DNA from 2 places in the Azonexus hydrophilus genome. Region 2 is predicted to be linked to the other one. Evidence: riboswitches for the same ligand, from Rfam matches in the RefSeq annotation. Region 2 holds a riboswitch; the other holds the start of a gene.
What was found. Region 2 has a riboswitch for glycine ahead of gcvT (glycine cleavage system aminomethyltransferase GcvT). Riboswitches for the same ligand answer to the same signal wherever they lie in the genome.

Region 1: it holds a riboswitch for glycine, as region 2 does, so the genes downstream of both, AADV58_RS10635 (trimeric intracellular cation channel family protein) here and gcvT (glycine cleavage system aminomethyltransferase GcvT) in region 2, are expected to answer to the same signal.

Annotation. Positions count from the first base shown of each region.
Region 1 is NZ_CP151406.1:2,198,208-2,205,320, forward strand. Features, by position in the region: gene AADV58_RS10630 (error-prone DNA polymerase) at 1-2,419, opposite strand, end outside; gene AADV58_RS10635 (trimeric intracellular cation channel family protein) at 2,478-3,092, opposite strand; glycine riboswitch at 3,315-3,410, opposite strand; gene AADV58_RS10640 (hypothetical protein) at 3,499-4,065, opposite strand; gene AADV58_RS10645 (hypothetical protein) at 4,077-4,337, opposite strand; tRNA gene AADV58_RS10650 (tRNA-Asn) at 4,469-4,544, opposite strand; gene AADV58_RS10655 (GGDEF domain-containing protein) at 4,622-5,737, opposite strand; gene AADV58_RS10660 (hypothetical protein) at 5,972-6,292, shown strand; gene AADV58_RS10665 (DUF1330 domain-containing protein) at 6,289-6,582, shown strand; tRNA gene AADV58_RS10670 (tRNA-Asn) at 6,806-6,881, opposite strand; gene ylqF (ribosome biogenesis GTPase YlqF) at 6,937-7,113, opposite strand, start outside.
Region 2 is NZ_CP151406.1:1,823,729-1,830,841, reverse strand. Features, by position in the region: gene AADV58_RS08795 (tryptophan--tRNA ligase) at 1-438, opposite strand, end outside; gene AADV58_RS08790 (site-2 protease family protein) at 452-1,102, opposite strand; gene AADV58_RS08785 (L-threonylcarbamoyladenylate synthase) at 1,114-1,740, opposite strand; gene AADV58_RS08780 (3',5'-nucleoside bisphosphate phosphatase) at 1,745-2,584, opposite strand; glycine riboswitch at 2,695-2,783, shown strand; glycine riboswitch at 2,892-2,971, shown strand; gene gcvT (glycine cleavage system aminomethyltransferase GcvT) at 3,049-4,140, shown strand; gene gcvH (glycine cleavage system protein GcvH) at 4,164-4,550, shown strand; gene gcvP (aminomethyl-transferring glycine dehydrogenase) at 4,640-7,113, shown strand, end outside.

The DNA of each region.
Region 1 (7,113 bases), 370 kb from region 2:
TCAGTCCCTTGATCTCGCGCAGGCCGAGGCGCACCGCGCCGCGCTCGTCGATCCGGCTGTCCCAGTCGCTGGCCGTGACATCGGCGGGCAGCACGCTGACACCATGGCGGCGGGCGTCCTGGATCAACATCGACGGCGAATAGAAACCCATCGGCTGGCTGTTGAGCAAGCCGCAGAGGAAGGCCGCCGGGTGGTGGCGCTTGACCCAGGCCGAGGCATAGACCAGCAGCGCGAAGCTGGCGGCGTGCGATTCGGGAAAGCCGTATTCGCCGAAGCCCTGGATCTGGGCGACGATGCGCTCGATGAAGGCGGCCGGCACGCCGTTGCGCGCCATGCCGGCGCGCAGCTTGTCCTGATAGCGGGCGAGATTACCTTTACGGCGCCAGGCCGCCATCGCCCGCCGCAACTCGTCGGCCTCGCCGGGCGTGAAGCCGGCGGCGACGATGGCCAGTTGCATCACCTGCTCCTGGAATATCGGCACGCCGCAGGTGCGCGCCAGCACTGCGTCGATCGCCGGCGTGATGCGCTCGATATCCTCCTTGCCCTGGCGCCGCTTCAGGTAGGGATGGACCATGTCGCCCTGGATCGGCCCGGGGCGCACCAGCGAAACCTCGATCACCAGATCGTAGTAGTTGCGCGGCCTGAGGCGCGGCAGCATGCTCATCTGCGCCCGCGATTCGACCTGGAAGACGCCCATGCTGTCGGCGCGGCACAGCATGTCGTAGGTCGCCTTGTCGCCTTCGGGGATTTCGTTCAATGCCAGCGGCCCGATCATCGCCAGCATCCGGCGCAGCGCCGACAGCATGCCGAGCGCCAGCACATCGACCTTCATCAGGCCGACCGCGTCGAGGTCATCCTTGTCCCACTGGATCACCGTGCGCTCGGCCATTGCCGTGTTCTCGACCGGCACCAGCCGCGCCAGCGGCCCGCGCGACATGACGAAGCCGCCGACATGCTGGGTCAGGTGGCGGGGAAAGCCGCGCAGTTGCTCGGCCAGCCACAGCCACTTGGCGACGCGCGGCGACGCCGGGTCCAGCCCCTGCTCGGCGAAGCGTTCCGGCATCTGTTCGCGCTTGTCCCACCAGGCGAGCGATGCGGTCAGCGCGTCGATGCGGGCGATGTCGAAGCCGAGCGCGCGACCGGCGTCGCGCAACGCGCCCTTGGTCCGGTAGGTGATGACGGCGGCGGCCAGCGCCGTGCGCTCGCGGCCGTATTTTCCGTAGATGTAGGCGATGACCTCGTCGCGCCGCTCGTGCTCGAAATCGACGTCGATGTCGGGCGGTTCGCCGCGCTCCTTGGAGACGAAGCGCTCGAACAGCATCGCCGAGCGCGCCGGGTCGACCTCGGTGACGCCGAGTGCGAAACAGACCGTCGAATTCGCCGCCGAGCCGCGCCCCTGGCAGAGGATGTCGACGCTGCGGGCGAAGCAGACGATGTCGTAGACGGTCAGGAAATAGGCTTCGTACTGCAACTCGGCGATCAGCCGCAATTCGTGCTCGATGCGCTCGCGCACCGCGCCCGGCACGCCCGCCGGGTAGCGCCGGCGCAGCCCGGCTTCGGTTTCGTGGCGCAACCACGAGGTCGGCGTGTGGCCGGCGGGGACGATTTCTTCCGGGTATTCGTAGCGCAACTCGTCCAGCGAAAACGTGCACAAGGCCGCGATGCGCAGCGTTTCGGCCAGCAGTTCGGGCGGATAGAGCCGCGCCAGCCGCAAGCGCGAACGCAAATGCCGCTCGCCATTCGGAAACAGCGCATGCCCCGCGTCGAACACCGAAGTTTTCAGGCGCAGCGCGGTCAGCACATCCTGCACCGGTCGCCGCGCCCGGACATGCATGTGCACATCGCCCGCCGCCACCAGCGGCAGGCCGCAGGCGGCGCCGAGCGCCTGCAGTTCCGCGAGTTTGGCCGCATCGTCCGGGCCGGCGTGCAATTCGACGGCGATCCAGCAACGACCGGGAAAGCGTTCGGCCAGCCAGCGCCCATCGGCGACCGACGGCGTTGCCTCGGGCACCCACAGCACCAGGCAATCGGGCAAGGCGCCGTTCGGCGAGATGGCGTTCAGGTCATGGCGCTGCAGCGTGTAGGCACCCTTCTCCGCCCGCCGCCGGGCGAGCGTGATCAATGCCGAGAGGTTGCCGTAACCCTCCCGGTTCTGCGCCAGAAAGACCAGTTTCAGGCCGTCGACCGTGGTCATCTCGCTGCCAATGACGAGGCGCGTCGCCCCACCCTGCGCCCGGAACGCCTGATGCACGCGCACGACGCCGGCCAGGGAGCACTCGTCGGTCAGCGCCAGCGCCGCATAGCCCTGCGCCACCGCCTGCGCCGCCAGCTCCTCCGGGTGCGAGGCACCGCGCAGGAAGCTGAAGTTGGACAGGCAGTGCAGCTCGGCGTAGTCGGGGAGCGCGGACGGGACGGTCAATGCGGGCCTTTGGCAAACAACTGTATTTTCATACAGTCATTTTAGCCCAGCCTGTGTTTCAGTCCCAGCGCTGCTGGTAGGAAAAGGTCGGCAGCTTCCAGGCGAAACGCAGCGCCAGCATGCGGAAGGCGAAACCAGCGCCGAAGCAGACCAGGGTGATCAAGTCGCTGTCCCAGTCAAGCCCGCGCAAGACCAGGAAGAGTACGCAGACGAACAGCGAGACGCTGGCGTAAAGCTCGCGGCAGAAGACCACCGGCACCTGGTTGCACAGCACGTCGCGCAGCACGCCGCCGGAAATCCCGGTGAGCATGCCGGCCATGATCACAACCACCGGCGGGTAATCGAGTTGCAGCGCGACGTTGCAGCCGATCAGCGAGAAGGCGACCAGGCCGAGCGCATCGAGCATCAGGAAGACGCGCTTCATGTGGTGCATGAAGCGGGCGATCAGCGTCGTCGCCAGACCGGCAAGGATGACCAGATAAACGTACTCGGGATGCTGGGTCCAGCCGATCGGGTAATTGCCGAGCACGACGTCGCGGATCGTGCCGCCGCCGAGCGCTGTAACAAAGGCGATCACGGCGACGCCGAAGAAATCCATGTCGCGGCGGCCGGCGGCCAGCGCGCCGGACATTGCCTCGGCGGCGATGGCGACCAGGTAGACGACCAGCAGCAGATCGAACTGCTTGGTGGCGAGTGGTTGAAAAACGTGGGCGAGACTGTCGAACAGCAAGGCAAACATCAAAAGGACTCCGTCAGAAAGCGGAAACCCCTGAGCGGGTGTTTCCGTGACGCCTCTCCCCCTGTCCTTTTACCTGAGAGTTTCGGCTCCTCGGAGCCTGCCCCTTCGGTGAGTTGCCAAGCGCCGGGACGCTCGCAACTACTCTCCAGCCGGCGAATCATTTCTGCAGTTCGGCATGCCTGAGCGATTATGGGAGTTTGCGCCTTCGGCGGAGCGCTGGCCAAGCAGCGCTCTCTCTCCTGCAGAGTGGCGGATTATCGGCAGCGCCGGGACTACCTGTCAATCGGTTCAGGCGAACAGGCCGGGCAGCTCGGCGTATTCGAGAATAGCAGGACCAGATTCAACTCAAGGGATAGGCCATATGCACCCGTTCCGGGGCCAGCCGACGCAATTCCTGCATGAGTTCCGGCGCAGAAAAGCTGTATTGGTGCGACAACAGCCGCACATAACCGATCACTTGCTCATTGCCGATGCTGTAAATGTGATCGAGCACCGAATACCCCCGCAACGGCAGCGACGGATCGATCGTGAACCACAGGCTACTGCCGTTGTAGCCATTGTGCACTTGTATGTCGCGAATCAGCTGCCAGGGAATCAAGCCTTCGTACCTTAGCGGGTAATGGATGCCCTGCCGGTCGATGCGCACGGCCAAAGACGGCCGCAAGCCGCTGAACAGCACCGCGATGTGGTTCCAGAGCACGTACAGAGAACCGAGCATGAACAGGAAGATGAAAACGATCAGGAAGATAATCAGCAGCCAGTCGAAGAGCGCCGGGCCAAAAACATCCTTGCGCGTCAGCGCAAGCAGCATGACGAGAGAAATGCCGGCAGCAAACCCCAGCAGGAGAATGGCCATCAGCAGCCCAGGATAATTCGGCCTGATCGTCAAGGTATCGGCGTCGTCCATGAGCACCGTCCCTACTCGGCGCCGCGATTTTCAGCCTGGACCGGCTCGGGCACTTGAGCCGGCCTGGCAATCCGGCGTCCAAGCCAGACAACGAGCAGACCTGCGCCTAGGAAAAAGATGCCTTCAATGGCAATCAACCAGGCATAGGCGCGGATTGAGGCATCCGACTTGGCATCCAGCAAAGCAAAGCCGTAAGTCCATAACGAATGTGCCACGCTGAACCAGCCCAGCCATTGCACGACTTTGCCGATTGTCTGATTGCTCAGGCTCATCACGGTCCCCCACCATGGTTTTGATTGACGCAATCGATTGCACCGATCTGCGTGTGGCTCATTCTAAGTCAATCATGGCAGACCCATATAGCAAAAAGCCCGCTGATTAGCGGGCTAAGTGCTTGAATCCATGGCTCCTCGACCTGGGCTCGAACCAGGGACCTACGGATTAACAGTCCGGCGCTCTACCGACTGAGCTATCGAGGAATCTCGCTGCCTGAGCGGCGAAGGCGCGCATTATAGACGTAAAAACCGCACCCGGACCAGACTTTTTCCGCTGTCTTTCAGGCGGTCAGTGGCGGCGCGATCACCACCCGGTTGCGGCCCTGCGCCTTGGCTGCGTACATTGCCTGGTCGCCGCGTCGCATCAGAGACGACAGGCTCTCGCCTGCTCCTTCGGTAATCGCCACGCCAATGCTCACCGTCGGCGTCACCAGCCCTTCGTGGAGTTGGCAGCGTAGCTGCTCCACCGCGACACGCAGCCGCTCGGCCGCCGCGCCTGCCTCGTCGAGCCCGGTTTCCGGCATCAGGATGGCAAATTCCTCACCGCCCAGCCGGGCCAGGCAATCGTTGCCGCGCACGCTTTCGGCGCACACCGCGGCCACCGCCTTGAGCACCTCGTCGCCGGCCAGATGACCATAGGTATCGTTGATCGGCTTGAAGTGGTCGATATCCACCATCAGCAGTGCCAACGGATGGCGGTAACGCGCCGCCCGCTGCAGTTCCACCTCGCCGGTCTCGATGAAATGGCGGCGGTTGGCCAGCCCGGTCAGTGCATCACGCTTGACCTGACGTTCCAGTTCGCTGATCAACTGGTCGTTGCGCTGGCGCAGCAGCAGAGCCTCCAGCGTACTGGCATGGATCTTCAGGCCGACCAGCAGCATCAGCGCAATGTAGAGCAAGCCGAGCGCGGTCAGGCCGACACTGAACAGACTGCCGTCAATCAACGGCGGTCCGACCAGCGCCACCGCCGGCGCCACCAGATCGGACAGCAGCAGGCGCCGGTGCGGATTGCTCATCACCACAGTCAGCGAGATCAAACCCACATGCACCAGCATGACGAACATCAAGCTGCTCAGATCACCCGGCTGATAAGCCCAGACCACGATGGACGACCACATCGCCATGTGCGCCCCGTGCGCCAGCGCAATCCGCCGCGCCCAGTGTCCGGCCTCCTCGACCGGCGCACGACGGAAGCGCAGATACACGCTCACATAGACCGCGATCACCACCAGTTCCACGCCCGCCCACAGCACCGCCTGCCATACCGGCACCCACAAGGTCAGCAGCGCTGCCACCACGACGGTCAGTGGCGGTGCCAGAAAACGGTCGTGCAGATGATTGTCGACGTACAGTCGCAATTGATGCCAGCGCACAGCGGCGCCATTGACTTCTTCCATGCCCCTCCCCGAATCGGCGACAACTTCGGCCAAGGCCCATGTTAGCGCACAAGGCAGCGGACCATCATTATGCAGGGTAATTCCCCTGACAAAACCCAAGCGCCGGACTATCCTTCGGATTCCGGACCACCCCGAAACCACGACCCCCATGCTCCCGGCCCTCAGCGAGATACACTGGTATGTGGATCATCCTCATTCCTGCTGGCAATGATCGGCACCGTCTTCAAGAACAACATGCGCGAAAAAACCCTGTCCAGATTCATTGTCCTGGCAATCCTACTTGGCGTAGTCAGCTACATACTCGGTCTCAGCGACTTGCTTTCTGACGCTGACCTGAAAATCCAATTCAGATACGTCTTCATGTGTGCTTTGGGTGTAACGCCGTTACTGATAATGGTGAAGATCGTTTCGCGCTTATCCCTGGAGGCGCTCAAGGGAACGCGGCTGTCGACGCTTGAAGGCATGTTCATGCTCTACTATTTATTCCTGTCCAAGGAAGCACGTGAAGCTTGGCGAGCTTATATAGAAGAACAGAAAGCAAAGGAGACAAAATGAGCGTCAAGATCATCGGCCTGATCCGCCTGAAAGACCCGGCAGCCTTCGAAACCTACCGCAGCCAGGTCGGCGCCACCGTCGAACGCCACGGCGGCAGCGTCGTCGCCCGTGGCACGGTCGACAAGACATACTGGAACCAACTCGCCTGCACACCCTTCGAGGCCTACGTCGAACTCAGCTTCCCGAGCGCCGAAGATGCCGACCGCTGGGCTGCCAGTCTGGAATATCAGGCCATCGTGCCTGTCCGGACTGAAGCGATGGATTTGATGCTATTTCGGGTTGTTGGGTAGGGGGAAAGGCGCTGAAGTTCGTTGGACCTTTCGCCTGCAATCGGCCAACTGCGGCCATACAAAAAATTTCTGCAAAGCAGACGCTCGACAAGATGTCCGTTGCATGAATGGTTGATTGCAGCCATCAACGCCACATGGATCAGTCGAGCTGAGCAGCAAAATGCAGCAAAACCTTCGGACAACAAAAAGCCCACTCCGAAAAGTGGGCTTTTTGCTTGAGTCCTGGCTCCTCGACCTGGGCTCGAACCAGGGACCTACGGATTAACAGTCCGGCGCTCTACCGACTGAGCTATCGAGGAAAAGTCTCGCCGGGTGGCGAGCGGCGCGAATTATAACCAGCTTTTTGGAAAAGGCCTAGTGGTCGCCGTCTTCATCGGTTATTGGGGTGTTTTCCGGATTTTCCGGGGGAAGCGCTGCGGCCTGGGCCAATTGCGCCTGACGGGCTTCGCGCAGGCTCGGGGTTTCCAGGCTGATGCGGCCGAGGGTGCCGGTACGGTAATCGTTGAGCAGGATGCCGGCGGCTTTTTCGAG
Region 2 (7,113 bases):
CTTGTCGGCGCGGTAGATGAGGATGTCGGCCGCCTGCAGCAACGGGTAACCGAGGAAACCGTAGGTCGACAGATCCTTGTTCGACAGCTTTTCCTGTTGATCCTTGTAGGTCGGCACGCGCTCCAGCCAGCCGAGCGGCGTCATCATCGACAGCAGCAGGTGCAGTTCGGCATGCTCGGGCACGCGCGACTGGATGAACAGGGTCGCCTGATTGGGATCGACACCGGCCGCCAGCCAGTCGATAACCATGTCCCAGGTTGCCTTCTCGATGTTCTGGGGATTGTCGTACTGGGTCGTCAGGGCGTGCCAGTCGGCAACGAAGAACAGACAGGGATATTCCTGCTGCAGTTCAACCCAGTTCTTGAGGACGCCGTGGTAATGGCCGAGATGCAGCGCCCCGGTGGGACGCATGCCGGAAAGGACACGTTCTGCGTACATAGCTGTTTGTCGTTTAGTAAAGACCGAAAATTGTTTCGATGGCGCGCGCCGAGAAAAGCACCAGCGGGCTCATGATGTCGCTGAGGATACCGGTGAACAGCAGGACCAGCAAAATCGGGAAGCCCCACGGCTCGATGCGCGAGAACTGCCAGGCCAGGCGGTGCGGCAACAGGCTGACGGCGATGCGCCCGCCGTCAAGCGGCGGCAAGGGTAAAAGGTTGAGCACCATGAGCACGCAATTGATGACGATGCCGATCTTGCTCATCTCGGACAGCGGCACGGTGAAATCGGTGCTGGGCATTTCCCAGGCCAGCTTGAGCATGAAGGCCCAGCACAATGCCATGAACAGGTTGGCAGCCGGCCCGGCGGCAGCTACCCAGAGCATGTCGCGCTTGGGATTGCGCAGGCGGGTGAAATCGACCGGTACCGGCTTGGCGTAACCGAACAGGAAGCTGCCCGCCGAGAAGACGAGAATGGCGACCGGAATCAGGATGGTACCGATCGGATCGATGTGGCGCAGCGGATTCAGGCTGATCCGCCCCATCTGCCAGGCGGTCGGATCGCCGAAATGGCGGGCCGCGTAACCGTGCGCCGCTTCGTGCAGGGTGATCGCGAAGATCACCGGCAATGCAGCGATGGCGATGGTCTGGATCAGGGCGTTGATGTCGAGCATGTTCAGTCGAATCCGAACGGGGCGAGCGGGCCGCGACCGGCGCGAACCAGTTCGGGCGCCGAACCGGTCAGGTCGATGACGGTGGTCGGTTCGATACCGCAGGTGCCGGCATCGAGGATTAGTTCAAGCTGGTCGTCGAGACGGTCGAGAATTTCCCAGCCCTCGGTCAGCGGACTGTCCTCACCCGGCAACTGCAGCGTCGTCGTCAGCAGGGGTTCCTGCAACTCTTCCAGCAAGGCCAGGGCGACCGGGTGATCCGGCACGCGCACACCGATGGTCTTGCGCTTGGGGTGCATGACCCGGCGCGGCAACTCCTTGCTGCCTTCGAGGATGAAGGTGTAGCTGCCCGGCGTTGCCGCCTTGAGCAAGCGGTACTGGGCGTTGTCGACACGCGCGAAATGGGCGATCTCGGAGAGGTCGCGAACCATCAGCGTGAGGTGGTGACGCTCGTCCATCTGGCGGATCAGGCGGATGCGGTCGAGCGCTTCCTTGTCACCCAGATGACAAGCCAGTGCGTAACAGGAGTCCGTCGGCAAGGCGACGATGGCGCCCTTGCGGATGAAGTCGGCCGCCTGGGCAAGCAGGCGCTGCTGCGGGGAATCGGGATGGATATTGACGACGCGGGCCATGGTTTCAATCGATCAGGCGCCAGACCGGCTTGAGGTCCGGCGGCAGCGGTGCCGCCCGACCGAGGTCGACGTAACTCTCGTCCGGCCCGTGAAAATCCGAGCCGCGCGAGGCATGAAAAGCGTAATGGCGTGCCAGCCGGGCAAAATGCAGCAGGTGGTCGGGCGAATGGCTGCCACTGGCCACCTCGATCGCCTGCCCGCCCAGATCCTTGAACTCGTCGAGGAACTTGCGCATGTCACCACCGGACATTCTGTAGCGCCCGGGATGGGCCACCACGGCGACACCGCCGGCCGCGTGAATCCAGCCCAGCGCATCGGCCAGGGAAGCCCAACGGTGGTCGACATAGCCAGGCTTGCCGGGTGCCAGGTAATACTGGAACACCCCGGAAATATCCCGGGCGATGCCGATGGAGACGAGATAGCGGGCAAAATGGGCGCGCGAAATCAGGTTCGGATTGGTCACGTAGCCCATGGCCCCTTCGAAGACGCCATGAATGCCGATGGCGTCAAGCGCCTCGCCCATCCGCCGGGCGCGCTCGAGACGACCGCTGCGCAGCGCTTCGAGGCCGCCGACCAGCACCGGATTGGCCGGATCGAAGCCGAGACCGACGATATGGATCGGCGTTTCCCGCCACTCGATGGAAATCTCCACCCCGGGAACGAAGCGCATCCCGGCTTCTGCCGCGGCTTCCGCCGCTGGCGCCAAGCCGCCGATATCGTCGTGATCGGTCAAGGCCCAGAAATCGACACCGTTATCCGCCGCCCGGCGCGCCACCACCGCCGGCGGCAACAAACCGTCGGACACGGACGAATGGCAATGAAAATCGAAATTGGCTGGGTTCACGGATGGCAAGACACGGGCAAACGCGGAGTTTAGCACGAAGGCCGCCCCTCACCGAGACGCCTTGTGCGGCGCAACATATTGATTGGACAGCCACGACCGGATATAGTGCGAGCCATCCTGTGGGAGAGCGCAGATCCGTCTGCCGCCGAAGGCGCAATTTCACCCGAAAACGCTCAGGCAAAAGGACCACAAGATGAGGCCAGGCGGCATGCGCATTGGCTGCGAGACACGAAGACAAGCCGAAGACAGTGCGAATAGCACGACGAGGCGCAGTCGACACCGTATCGCTGGCAATGCGCATGTCGCCCCCTGAAACTCTGGAGAGCGGCGTAGACAGCGCCCACCGATGGGGCAAATCTCTCAGGTATCGAGGACAGAGGGGTGAAACGCAAAACGCGAGTTTTACGTTTCACCCCTTTTCTGTTTCCAGAATCGACGTTAACAAACGTCAGTAAAGGATTGATATGCTGAAGCAAACGGTCTTGAATGCCGCCCATCGCGCACTTGGCGCCCGAATGGTCGATTTCGGCGGCTGGGACATGCCGGTCAACTACGGTTCGCAGATCGAGGAGCACCACGCCGTCCGTAACGACTGCGGCATGTTCGACGTCTCGCACATGTGCCCGGTCGATCTGGTCGGCGCCGATTGCCGCCCCTTCCTCTCGCGCCTGGTCGCCAACGACGTCGCCAAGCTGACCGTTTCCGGCAAGGCGCTCTACGCCGCCATGCTCAACGAGGCCGGCGGCGTCATCGATGACCTGATCATCTATTTCCTCACCGACACCAAGTTCCGCCTGGTGGTCAATGCCGGCACCGCCGACAAGGATCTGGCCTGGATGCAGGCCAAGGCCGCCGAATGGAAGATGGACGTCAGCATCACCCAGCGCCGCGACGGCGCCGACAATCTCGGCATCATCGCCGTCCAGGGCCCGAACGCCCGCGCCAAGGTGTGGCAGGTGCTGCCGCAAGTGAAGGCCGCGAGCGAAGGCCTGAAACCCTTCTTCGCCGCCGAAGTCGATCAGTATTTCATCGCCAGCACCGGTTACACCGGCGAAGACGGCTACGAGATCATGCTCCCGGCCAGCGAAGCCGAAGCCGTGTGGAACGCGCTCAAGGTAGCCGGCGTCGCGCCTTGCGGCCTGGGCGCCCGCGACACGCTGCGCCTGGAAGCCGGCATGAATCTCTACGGCCAGGATATGGACGAGACGGTTTCCCCGCTCGACGCCGGCTTGGCCTGGACCGTCGCCATGAAGGACGAGCGCGATTTCGTCGGCCGTGCCGCACTGGCCGCCAACGGCCAGCAGAAACAGTTCCTTGGCCTGATCCTGCTCGACAAGGGCGTGCTGCGCGGCCATCAGAAAGTCGTCACCGCCCACGGCGACGGCGAGATCACCTCCGGCAGCTTCTCGCCGACGCTGCAGCAATCCATCGCCCTCGCCCGCCTGCCACTCGGCGTCGCCATCGGCGATCAAGTCGAGGTCGACATTCGCGGCAAACTGCTCAAGGCCAAGGTCACCAAACCCGTATTCGCCCGCAACGGCAAAGCTGTCATCTAATTCACCCCACTCAGGAGAAAACCATGTCCAACGTCCCGTCCAACCTCAAGTACGCCGCCTCCCACGAGTGGGTCCTGAAGAACGCCGATGGCACCGTCACCGTCGGCATTTCCGACCACGCGCAGGAAGCCCTGGGTGATCTGGTCTTCGTCGAGCTGCCGGAAGTCGGCGCCCATTACGATGCCGAGAAGGAAATCGCCGTGGTCGAGTCGGTCAAGGCCGCCGCCGACGTGTACGCGCCGATCGCCGGCACCGTCACCGAAGTCAACCAGGCCGCCGTCGATGCGCCGGAGTCGGTCAATGCCGACGCCTACGCCGCCTGGCTGTTCAAGATGACCCCGGACAACATCGCCGATGTCGACGCCCTGCTTGACGCCGCCGCCTACCAGGCTGTCGCCGACGCCGCCTGATCCCGGCCCGCCGTTTTTCCTCCACCAGCCCGGTCGACCGTAACCGGCCGGGCTGTTCCGCTGCATAGCCCCCGCGAGAAACAATCCACATGAAGACCCTGCCCTTGAGCGCCCTGGAGCAGCACGACGAATTCATCGACCGTCACATCGGCCCCTGCACCACTGAAATGACCGAGATGCTGGCCACCATCGGTGCCGCCAGCCTCGACCAGCTGATCGACCAGACCGTCCCGGCCGCCATCCGCCTGCCGGCTGACCTGCCGCTGCCGGCCCCGCGCCGCGAACACGAGGCACTCGCCGACCTGAAGGCGATCGCCAGCAAGAACGTGATCCAGAAGTCGTGCATCGGCATGGGCTACTACGACACGCTGACGCCCAAGGTGATCCTGCGCAACGTCATGGAAAACCCCGGCTGGTACACCGCCTACACGCCCTACCAGGCCGAAATCGCCCAGGGCCGCCTGGAAGCGCTGATGAACTTCCAGCAGATGGTCGTCGACCTGACCGGGCTGGAAATCGCCAACGCCTCGCTGCTCGACGAAGCCACCGCCGCCGCCGAAGCCATGACGATGGCCCGCCGCGTTTCCAAGTCGAAGTCGAACCGCTTCCTGGTCGACGCCGCCTGCTTCCCGCAGACCATCGACGTGGTCAAGACGCGCGCCGCCTACTTCGGCTTCGAACTGGTGATCGCTGCGGTCGACACGGTAAAAGACGAAGAATTCTTCGGCGCCCTGCTCCAGTACCCGAACGACAACGGTGAAGTGCGCGACCTCAGCGCGATCATCGCCGGCCTCAAGGCACGCGGCACCACGGTCGCCGTCGCCGCCGACCTGATGGCGCTGGTGCTGCTCAAGTCGCCGGGCGCCATGGGCGCCGACATCGCCCTCGGTTCGAGCCAGCGCTTCGGTATCCCGATGGGCTTCGGTGGCCCGCACGCCGCCTTCTTCGCCACCCGCGAAGCCTTCGTCCGCTCGATGCCGGGCCGCATCATCGGCGTTTCCAAGGACGCACGCGGCAAGACTGCCTACCGCATGACGCTGCAGACGCGCGAACAGCACATCCGCCGCGAGAAGGCCAATTCCAACATCTGCACCTCGCAGGTACTGCTCGCCAACATGGCCGGCATGTACGCCGTTTACCACGGCCCGCAAGGCCTGAAGACGATCGCCACGCGCATCCACCGGCTGACCGCGATCCTCGCCGAAGGCCTCAAGCGCGCCGGCGTCAAGCTGCTCACCGGGCAGTTCTTCGACACCGTCCATATCGACCTCGGCGCCCGCGCCGAGAGCATCCATCAGGCGGCTGTCGCCGCCGGCTACAACCTGCGCCGCGTCTCGGCCGGCGTCCTCGGCGTCTCCTTCGACGAAACGACGACGCGCAACGATGTTGCCGAACTGTTCAAGCTGATCACCCAGGTCACGCTCGACATGGAAACCTTCGACGCTCAGCTCGCCGCCGCCGACCCGGCGCTGCCGGCCGCCCTGCTGCGCGATGACGCGATCCTCGCGCACCCGGTGTTCAACACGCACCACACCGAGCACGAGATGCTGCGCTACCTGAAGTCGCTGCAGAACAAGGACCTGGCGCTCGACCATTCGATGATCTCGCTCGGCTCGTGCACGATGAAGCTGAACGCGACCAGCGAAATGATCCCGGTCACCTGGCCGGAATTCGGCGGCATCCACCCGTTCGCCCCGCGCGAGCAAGTCGCCGGCTACCACGAGATGATCGCCGGCCTGACCGAATGGCTGAAGACGGTGACCGGCTTCGACGCCATCTGCATGCAGCCGAACTCCGGCGCCCAGGGCGAATACGCCGGCCTGGTGGCGATTGCCCGCTACCACGCCAGCCGTGGCGAAGCGCACCGCAAGGTCTGCCTGATCCCGAAATCGGCGCACGGCACCAACCCGGCCACCGCCCAGATGTGCAACATGCAGGTCGTCGTCGTCGATTGCGACGACAACGGCAACGTCGATGTCGCCGACCTCAAGGCCAAGGCTGAGGAACACAAGGACGACCTGGCCTGCCTGATGATCACCTACCCATCGACGCACGGCGTGTTCGAGGAAGCGGTTCGCGAGATCTGCGCCATCGTCCATGCCAACGGCGGCCAGGTATACATGGACGGCGCCAACCTCAACGCCCAGGTCGGCCTGACCTCGCCCGGCTTCATCGGCGCCGACGTCAGCCACATGAACCTGCACAAGACCTTCGCCATCCCGCACGGCGGCGGCGGACCGGGCATGGGCCCGATCGGCCTGAAGGCCCACCTCGCACCGTTCATGGCCAACCACGCGGTCGCCGCCATCGACGGTCCGCACGGCGGCCAGGGCGCGGTCTCGGCGGCGCCCTTCGGTTCGGCGTCGATCCTGACCATTTCTTGGATGTACCTGGCGATGCTCGGCGGCGCCGGCGTCAAGAAGGCGACCCAGGTCGCCATCCTCAACGCCAACTACATCGCCACCAAGCTCAAGGACCACTACCCGGTGCTCTACGTCGGCAAGAACGGCCGCGTCGCGCACGAGTGCATCCTCGACATCCGCCCGATCAAGGCCGCCACCGG